DNA from 2 places in the Bacillus sp. NEAU-Y102 genome. Region 1 is predicted to be linked to the other one. Evidence: riboswitches for the same ligand, from Rfam matches in the RefSeq annotation. Region 1 holds a riboswitch; the other holds the start of a gene.
What was found. A riboswitch is a leader RNA that binds a small molecule or an ion and turns the genes downstream of it on or off. The one in region 1 is predicted to bind thiamine pyrophosphate.
Positions count from the first base shown of each region.

Region 2: it holds a riboswitch for thiamine pyrophosphate, as region 1 does, so the genes downstream of both, thiT (energy-coupled thiamine transporter ThiT) here and ACYFX0_RS22240 (MTH1187 family thiamine-binding protein) in region 1, are expected to answer to the same signal.

Region 1 covers NZ_JBTWFK010000009.1:114,389-119,611, reverse strand. The annotation lists gene ACYFX0_RS22260 (ABC-F family ATP-binding cassette domain-containing protein) at 1-173, opposite strand, end outside; gene ACYFX0_RS22255 (ABC transporter ATP-binding protein) at 569-1,318, opposite strand; gene ACYFX0_RS22250 (ABC transporter substrate-binding protein) at 1,315-2,313, opposite strand; gene ACYFX0_RS22245 (ABC transporter permease) at 2,310-3,083, opposite strand; gene ACYFX0_RS22240 (MTH1187 family thiamine-binding protein) at 3,055-3,375, opposite strand; TPP riboswitch at 3,477-3,578, opposite strand; gene ACYFX0_RS22235 (non-ribosomal peptide synthetase family protein) at 3,631-5,223, opposite strand, start outside.
Region 2 covers NZ_JBTWFK010000015.1:69,656-74,878, forward strand. The annotation lists gene ACYFX0_RS28070 (sensor histidine kinase) at 1-1,177, shown strand, start outside; gene thiT (energy-coupled thiamine transporter ThiT) at 1,386-2,057, opposite strand; TPP riboswitch at 2,143-2,244, opposite strand; gene ACYFX0_RS28080 (FeoA family protein) at 2,446-2,673, shown strand; gene feoB (ferrous iron transport protein B) at 2,670-4,658, shown strand; gene ACYFX0_RS28090 (FeoB-associated Cys-rich membrane protein) at 4,672-4,842, shown strand; gene ACYFX0_RS28095 (lipoprotein BA_5634 family protein) at 4,877-5,223, opposite strand, start outside.

The DNA of each region.
Region 1 (5,223 bases):
CCATCATCATGTATAAGTTCTCCTGTTAAAATTCTTAGCAGTGTTGATTTTCCAATCCCATTTTTCCCTACTAACCCAACATGCTCCCCCTTTAATAATCGAAAGCATGCATTATATAAGATGGTTTTCTCACCATACGAATGACTTAAATTTTCTACTGTTAATATACTCATTTTTTTCTCTCCTTTACTTATCGTCCATAAGCTAAATAGAGAGACCAACAGTATGAAGCCTTATTTAATTATGCATATAAAAATGGGTAAGGTGAATACACCTTACCCATTACATATTATCGTAAAAAAGGATTAAGGTTCTTTACCTGCTGTCTTCAATTTAGCTTAATCTTAAAAAATGGGCAGACTTCTCCCATATCAAGCTAAAACCATTTGAAGAACAGTTGATAAAGTCATTTTATCCTTTCACTCCTTTAACATTTGTTATATTAAGAGTATAAACTACTCTGTTATATTCTATTCTCTATTTTCCCTTTTGTTCCTTCTCCATCTTTTCATATTCTAAAAAAAGCCTCTTAACAGTAATTATACTAAAAACTGTTAAAAGGCTTTTTCTATTTTTTCATATAAGGAGCTAACACACTTAAAATCTCTTCTTTATCCTTTTTTAATTCGAGTGACGTTAACATATCCATCGTTCTCAGTCTAGGTAATTTCACTTGTACCTCGCCAACTATTGACGCTGGTCTTTGAGATAAAATAAATACGCGATCTGAAAGCAAGATTGCCTCATCTAAGTCATGTGTAACCATAACGATTGTTTGCTTCTCTTGATGCCAAGAGTTTAAAAGCCAGCTATGTACTTCCATTTTTGTAAATGCATCTAACTTTCCAAAAGGCTCATCAAGCAGCATAATTGGCTTTTCACACAAATATGTGCGCAGAAAACTAATTCTTTGACGCATACCACCAGACAATTCATCTGGATAATGGTCTGCATATTCATCTAGTTCGAACTGCTTTAATGCTTCCATTCCTTCTGTCAGCCTTTGTTTTTTCGGCTTTCCTTCAATTTCTAACGGAAGAACGATATTTTGCAAAGCTGATCGCCACGGTAGTAATAAATCTTGTTGTGGCATATAACTAACAACATCTTGCTCTTGTACTTGCTTATCTTTATACGTTACGTTCCCGCTTGTTGGTTTTTCAACATTTGCAATCATGTTTAATAATGTGCTTTTCCCGCAACCACTCGGTCCTACAAAGGAAACAAACTCTCCCTCTTGTATAGAGGCACTAATATTCTCTAATACATTCTTTCCGTCGAAAGATTTCACTATATTTTTTATTTGTAATCCGCTCATTTTTCACTTGGAAGGAATTCATTTGTAAAAGCATCTTTTACATCGATTTTCTTTTTAATAACTTTGTTGTCATATAAGAAATTCATGTAATTCGTCCAAATTTCTTCCTTCTGTACTCCCCATGCTTTCGCATCATCTTGATACTTCGTACTTAACCATTTCTGGCTTTCTTGAACTAAATCTTTATTTACATCTGGAACAGCTTTAATTAGAATATCAGCAGCTTCTTTCGGTTCCTTAATTGCAAAATTATAACCTTCTGTTGTTGCACTCATAAACTTTTTCACAAAGTCTTTATCTTGCTTCGTATGTTTTTCACTCGTAATAATAACAGGACTATAGAAATCAAGCGCTGGGTCTAAGTCTTTCACCATAATCGTATTTAACTCTTTTCCTTGGCGCTTCGCTTCAATTCCATCCCATCCGTAATAAATCCATTCAAAGTCTGCATCACGGCCGATTGATTTAAAGAAATCGGTTTGTCCTAAGATGATTTTTTCAACTTTATTAAAATCAGCTTGATGCTTATCCATAATCGTCTTTAATGTCGCTTCTTCTGCTGGTCCTCCCCAGCCGCCGTAACGTTTACCTTCAAAATCTTTCGGTGACGTCATATTATCTTTCTTAAGTGATGCAAATGCTGAAGTGTTATGCTGAATAATCGCTCCGACAGATACAACAGGAATCCCTTCCACACGAGCCAACGTTACATTTTCTTGTGCGCTTATTGCGAAGTCAGCTTTTCCTGATGCTATCATTTGCTCTGCTGTTACATTGTCACCCGGTTGAATAATTTCTACATCTAATCCTTGCTTTTTGTAATAATCTTTCGTTTGTGCTACATATAAGCCAGTATGATTCGTATTTGGAAACCAATCTAATACTACTTTTACTTTTTGATCTTTACTTTTACTTTCTTCTTTCTTCGCCGGATTACATCCAGCCACACCTACCGCTACTAAGGCAGCTAACATAACTTTCAAACCTTTTTTCATTTTCTGCCGTCCTTTCTATATATCCATGGTGCTGTTATTCTTGCCATAAACTCTACGATAAAATACAGGCACAATGTCACCATAACGATGATTGCTGCAACACCAAATACTCGGGCAGTCAAAAATGATTTTGTAGCCCTCGTAAGCATAACGCCTAATCCTTCACTTGCACCGAGCCATTCTCCGATAATTGCCCCCATTACGCTATATGTAACTGCAATTTTTAAGCCTGAGAAAAAGTATGGAAGCACTGCTGGAAATTTTACTTTCTGGTAAACTTGCCATTTCGTCGCCTTCATTGTTTGTAACAGCTTCAACATGTTTTTATCTACTGTTTGAAAACCTTCTAAAATACTAAGCGCAATTGGGAAGAAACAAACGAGTATTACGACCATTACTTTCGGCAACATCCCATATCCAAACCAAATAATAAATAGTGGTGCAAGTACAACAATTGGAATTGTTTGCGAAATAACGAGCAATGGATTTATTAAAATACGAAATAACGGTATAACGTCCATAATAATTGCGATGCTCGTCCCCAATAAAATTGCAAAGAATAGTCCAATTATAACTTCCTGCAGTGTTTGCATCGTATTTGGTAATAGTAAATCTTTCATCCCAATTAATTCTTGAACAATGGCAGAAGGCTTTGGTAAAATCCACGGTTCGATTTTAAATAATGAAACAGATCCTTCCCATATCGCAATGAGAAGGATAAGCCAAATAGTTGTAATAAGTTTAGATTGCTTCTGGTTTTGCATATTCATCACGGTACTTCCAAACCTTTTCATCTATCGTTACACCAGTGCTTGGACGATAATGGATTTTAATAGAAGTAATCACTTCTTCTGCTCCAGCATCGACGCAAGCTTGTTGTGCACGTTTAACGACATCAAGAAGTACATCTAATTCTCCTTCCAAAGTTGTTTCCATTGCCCCTACTTCATAACGAACTCCCGATTGTTGCACAACTTCAATTGCTTTATCGACAACAGAATATACATCTTTCGTTTTCGCTTGTGGTACTACTGAAAATGACATTGTAACTTGTTGTGACATAATAAAATCCCCCTTATAAAATTAAATTTCAAAAATAAGAAAAGGCTTTCCTACTGCGTAGGAAAGCCTTGTATGCAAGTTATTATAGAATAACATATGCTACATCACTTTAAGTAACTCCCTACGCTGGCATTATCCAGATCAGGTTGAGGGTCGATGTTTACTTACATCCTCTCAGCCAATTGGCTCCCCGGTCCTTAATTCGTTTTCATTGTAGCATGATTTATTTTATTGAACAAACAAAAGCATGCATAATCATTTCATTATTTTTGGAAAATAACCAACTTTTTCACCATGAGCTAATAACTGCTGTATAAATTCTTTATTAATTGCTGGTACTTTCAATTCTTTTTTCTTAATCCATTCATTCGTTCTACGCGTACCCATTACAATTTCAGATTGCTGCGCTCCATCTCCTGCAACTTGAGAAGCAATTAACTCTGCTATTACTTCATTTCCCTTTGCTAATTCAAGTCCGGCATTTTCATATTCTGAAAGTGTAACCAGTTCAAGATTGTATCCACACTCTCCAATTAGCTGTATAAATTGTTCAAACTCAATTTGATGTGGATGACAGATGTGCAATGTTTCTCCATCTATTTGTGAATCTTGTACATACGTTACAATTGATTTACTAGCAAAATCAATTGGTGTGAAATCAACTTTCCACTTCACATTTGGTGCTTTTCCAATTAATAGCATTGTTTTAATAAGACGATAAAATGCGTTTCCTTCAATATTTTGTTGGAACGAACCTGTTTCTGAATGACATGCTAAATTACCTGCACGATAAATATTTCCACGCAAACCATTTTTCATTGCTTCACGAACAATGTTTTCCGCTTGTAGTTTACTATTTGAATATACATTCTCTAAGTCTACACTGTAATTAAAATCACCAGTTTTCATGTATGTATCCCATTGATCTACTGCTAATTCTAACGGGATACCAATCGTAGAAATAAAATGGAATGTAGCATCTTTTTCCACTAATGCTAGCATACGGCTAGTTCCTTGGACATTTATATTTTCAAATTGTTTTACATCTCCAAAATGTCTTACATCTGCACCGCAATGAATTATCGTATCCATCTTAGAACTGATGAACATAAATTCTTCTTCGCTCATCCCAAGATACTCTTCTCCCAGATCACCAGCTACGGCCTGTATACGCTGTAACCATTCTTCACATATATCATTAAAGTAAGCTGTTAATGTATCTATAATTCTTTGCTGCACATCTTTGGTTGGTCTTACTAAACAATAAATAGTAGCAGATGTATCTCTCAGCAATTCATATAATATGTGTGATCCTAAATAACCAGTAGCTCCTGTTAAAAAGACATTTGAAATCTGGGTTTCTTCCAAAACGTTTGCATACGTAATAGTATCCGGTTCGTGAATCACTTTATATTCACGAAATACTTCTTCTTTCTCTACTTTTACTTCTCGCTCAATTCGAGCTAATCCATATATCGTTCTTTCTTTAAAGAAATCTTGAATTGTTAAATGTGAGAAATCTTCTTTTAACAATGTTAAGACTCGTAATACTTTCAATGAATGTCCACCAATTGTAAAGAAATCATCATGCACTCCAACTTTTGAAATTCCTAATACTTCCGCCCAAGCGTTCGCTATTTGTTTTTCTGCTTTATTAGAAGGTGCAACATATTCTTGTAGACGAACCGGTTCATACTTTTCTTCTAACTGAGCTAACTTCTTAACATCAATCTTTTTATTAGGTGTAAGTGGTAATTCATTAATATAAATTAGTTTAGATGGCACCATATAATCTGGTAATTGCTCTTGTAACTGATAAACTAATTCTGGTATTTCTTTTTTATTTAA
Region 2 (5,223 bases), on a different contig from region 1:
CGGTCCTGTGAATCCAATTTATAAAAATAGCATATTTTTAGATAATATTAAGGGTTTTCAAACCGATTTATTATTAAAAGAAAGCAATAAAATACGATATACAACACAAACAATAGATTATGAAAAGAATGATATAAAATATAAATTATTAATTAAGCCAATAAAAGAAAAAGACGGATCAGTAGCATATATATATGCAATGGCTTCTTTACAGCCTGTAGATGAAGCTGTACAAATGGTGCAAGATTATTACATATACATCATTGCATTTGTAGTCGTTCTTATTTTTTTAGCTTCGTTTTATTATTCAAAGCAAATTGCCAAACCGTTATTAAAAATAAATGATACGACGAAGAAAATAGCGCATTTAGATTTTACAGAAAAAATACCGATTACTTCAAAAGATGAAATTGGTGATTTATCGAAAAATATTAATATACTTTCTAACAAATTAAATTCTCATATCGGACAGCTTGAACAAGATATTGAAAAGGAAAGAAAGTTAGAAAATACACGGAAAGAATTCATTTCTGGTGTTTCGCATGAATTGAAAACACCGCTGAGTATTATGAAAAGTTGTATTTCCATTTTAAAAGACGGGGTAGCTGAGCATAAAAAAGAGTATTATTTTCAGGCGATGGAGAGAGAAGTAGACAAAATGGATACTTTAATTTTGGATATGCTTGAGTTAGCTAAATTTGAATCTGGTACATATAAAATGAAAAAGTCTTCGTTTTATATTGATACAGTAATTGAAGATATATGTGAACATCTATCTGTGGAAATAGAGAAAAAAGAACTTCATGTTCATAAAAATATACGTTCATTTGAAGTGATTGCAAATCAAGGCCGAATTGAACAAGTCATTGTGAACTTCATTACGAATGCAATACGTTATACACCAAATAAAGAGGATATTATTATTTCGACAATAGATGATAAAGATCGTATAAAAGTGTGCATTGAAAATAAAGGTACTCACATTGAAGAAGAACAATTAGATAAAATTTGGGATCGCTTTTATCGCGTGGATGCAGCTCGGCAGCGTTCACAAGGTGGGACGGGACTTGGGCTTGCTATTTCTAAAAATATTTTAGAATTACACGATGCTGAATATGGAGTAAAGAATACAGGAGATGGTGTATTATTTTACTTTTACTTACCGAAAAAAGCGTAGATAATGCATGCTACGCTTTTTTTAATTTATTTTCATACTATCTTTACCTAATCTTTATTTTTAAACGATATAATCTGGTTAGAAAACGAGGTTATGTAAGGAGTCGATGAACCGTGCATAGCAATTGGCTAAGTATAATGGTATTTATTTTCTTTTGTGCATTTATTGTATTTTTAATTGATATTACGATATGAAAAAAGAGCGCTCATTAAGCGCCCTTTTTTTGTGTATTCATTTGATAAGCACTGATGCTTTTGAATAAACGTGGTGAAGTGATAAATAAAAATATAAGTAAAACGGTACATAGAATATAGGAACCAATCATTGTACTACCGTTAAATATTAAAGAATATAGAGCTGCTGATTGTCCTTTTGGTGCATATTGTCCCCAGAAAATGATACCAGCGATAAAGTGACAGAAGTAACGAGCTAGACTACCGATAAAAGTAGCGACGATAATATATCCAATTACTTTCTTCCCTTGGTTTGGTTTTGATGAAGGTTTGTCTTTACGGCTACCTAAGTTTGATTGTTCTTCGTTATTTTCATTGGATGTTAAAAGCGCCTTTTGAATTGGACGATAGAATAAACCAGCAAACCCAATGAATGCGAAAGCAATGAAGTATTCAATTAATACTTGAATTGGTGTTACGATAATGGCATCGCCTACGACAATTTGTAATAATCCCCAAATTAAGCCTCCTAAGAAAGCCATTTTGAAACCCCAGCGATAAGCGATAATAAAAATAGGAATCATTGCAAAAGATATAGAACCGCCTGTAGCTGATATTTTTATTGAAAGTGGTAAAATGTCGATGACCATGGCGAAGGCTGCAAGAATAGCAGATTCAATCATCGCTTGTAAATTGGTGTTACGCATGTTGTCTCCCCCTAAATCCAAGTTGTACAAAAAAGAATAGATATCATAGGAGGATACGAAATACGTAAATGAAAAGAGGTATGTATTTCGGACGTTTGCACAATCCCTGCGTTAGCATTAACTAACAGGTTCGAAGGGTCGGAACGAAGTGTTCCCTCTCAGCGGCATGGCTCCCCCAGTGATAACGAGATTCTTTATTTGTTATTGTTTATTGTTTATTGTAAGCGAAATGGATGAGAATGGCAAACGAATCTGTTATGACAATTATTGAAATAGAATTGTAGCGAAATGTTAATAAATATGAAGCAAAAGGGTATAGTACAAGAGAAATAGAGTGTGCTATAATTCTTCTGAAAATAATTATCATTCTCTTCGGAGGGGGAAGGTTATGAGCTTAGTAGATATTAAAATCGGTGAGAAAGTGCTAGTGAAAAGTGTTCAGTCTTTAGATTATTTACTAAAGAGAAGATTGGCTGCTTTCGGTCTTTCTGAAGGAAGCGAACTTCGTATGAAGCAAAAGGCGATGTTCAAAGGTCCTTGTACATTGGAGTGTCGTGGACAGTTAATTAGTATTCGTCATTGTGACGCGAAAATGATAAAGGTGGAATTAGCGTGAATAAGGTTGCTTTGCTAGGGAATCCAAATACAGGAAAGACATCATTATTTAATGCACTTACTGGTTCTTATGAATACGTAGGAAACTGGAGCGGTGTAACAGTAGAAAAAAAGGTTGGTAAATTAAAAGATAGACAAGGAACATTAATTGATTTACCAGGTGTTTATGATTTAAATCCAGTTTCACGTGATGAAGGTGTTGTAACAAACTTTCTATTAACAGAAGAATTTCAGCATATGTTAAATATTGTGGATTCTTCGCAGTTTGAACGAAATATGCATTTAACGTTGCAGTTGCTCGAACTTGGCAAGCCAGTTTCAATTGGTCTAAATATGGTTGATGTGGCGAAGCAAAGAGGAATTGTGATCGATGTAAAACGTTTATCCGAATTATTAGGCGTAACAGTCGTTCCTGTCGTTGCAAGAAGTGGAAAAGGTTGTGAAGAACTACTTGCGACCCTTAAAGAAAATGACAAAAACGAGAAAAAACCATTCATTATTTCATATGGTGTACAAATGGATGAAGGAATTGAAGAGGTAATTTCTCTTTTAGAGAAAGCAAATTACGAGCATCCGAGATGGTTAGCACTTCAATTTTTAAGCAATAACGAAGTAGTAGAAAAAGAAATAAAAGCATTACCAATTTATAAGGAACTTGTAGCCATTCGATCTCGCCTAGAGGGAAAACTTGATTGTACGTTGGAAGAGCACATTTACAAAACTCGTGAAGCGTATATTGAAAAGTTAAAAACAAATGTTATGAAGCATGAGAAAGAAGGGGAAATTCCTTTTTCGGAAAAAATTGATAGACTAATTACGCATAAAATTTTAGGACTTCCAATCTTTTTAGCAGTTATGTTTTTTATTTTTCAGGTTACGTTTACGTGGATTGGGACACCTTTATCGGATATGTTAGATGAGTTTTTTGGTGGCCAGCTTACGGATTGGGTGACGGTTGGACTTACAAGTATTGGAGCTTCTCATTTTATTCAAGCGCTCGTTACAGAAGGTATTATTGCCGGTGTTGGTGCTGTATTAGTATTCGTACCACAAATCTTTGCACTATTCTTTTTCATTTCATTATTAGAAGACTCAGGATATATGGCGCGAATTGCAGTTGTTATGGATCGAATTATGGAGTTCTTCGGTTTAAACGGAAAAGCGTTTATTCCGATGATTATCGGTTTTGGATGTAACGTTCCAGGTATTATGGCAGCGAGAACGATTGAACAAGAAAAAGAACGTTTACTTACAGTTCTTGTAACACCATTTATGTCTTGTTCGGCACGTTTGCCTGTATACGCATTATTTGCGGGCGTATTCTTCCCTCATAGTCAGGCAACTGTTGTATTTTCTTTATATGTTGCAGGTATTGTTCTTGCATTACTAGTTACAAAAATTATGTCTCTTACAATTTTAAAAGCGGAAAAGTCTATTTTCGTAATTGAACTACCTCCTTACCGCGTGCCACAAGCGAAAACGTTATGGCTAAGCACGTGGGAGAAAGGGAAAGGATTTGTTCGTAAAGCAGGTACATTCATCTTTGGTGGTTCTGTTGTCATTTGGTTATTAAACTATGCAGGTCCATCAGGATTTGGTGTTGATATGGGAGACAGTTACTTAGCGATGATTGGTGGGTTTATCGCACCGCTATTTGCACCGCTCGGCTTCGGAACGTGGCAAGCTGCAGCATCCCTTTTAACAGGATTTTTAGCAAAAGAAGTTGTCGTTTCTACAATGGCAATTATTTATGCAGTTAAAGAAGATGTGCTTGGAAACGTAATGGGAGCACATTATACAGCATTATCAGCTTATGCATTTATGTTCTTTATTTTATTATATGTTCCATGTTTAGCGACGGTGGCTGTTATTAAACGTGAAACAGGATCAGCGAAATGGACGATTTTCTCAGTCGTTTATCCACTCGTTGTTGCTTATGTATTAACGCTTATTATATACCAAGTTGGATCTTTACTAGGATTCTAAAAGGAGATGTATAATGATGGTCAATATTATAATTGGAGCTATCATTTTTGGTTATGCAGCATACACGTTAGTTAATTTTGTAAAGAGAAGTAAAAAAGGAAAATGCGCAGCATGTTCTTTAAATAAGTCATGTCAGTCGAAAACTTGTAATCCGGATATGGAACAAATTGCTCATAATAAATAGAAAAAAGCTTTGCGAATTGCAAAGCTTTTTTGTTTTACTTTTTAATTTTTACAAGTTGAGAAGCTTCGACGCCTTTGTAACCAGGGAACTCTTTACTTGGGTCTTTATCAAATTTTAATACACCTACAGATTTTTCATCACCTTTTACACTGTTGTAAGTTGCGTCATCGACAATCGCATACATATCTGTATATGCACGGCCACTTCCGATAATTGTGTTGCCTTCATATTTTAATTTTGCCCCATCAAGTGTAGCATTTTCTACTTTTTCTTTTGCAAATAATAAACCTTGTTCTGTTGTTACAGCTGGTAATTTATCAAGTGGTTTCGTGTTGTCTTTTTCATCAACTTTGCTAAGTAACTCTTTTTTCACTAGTTCTT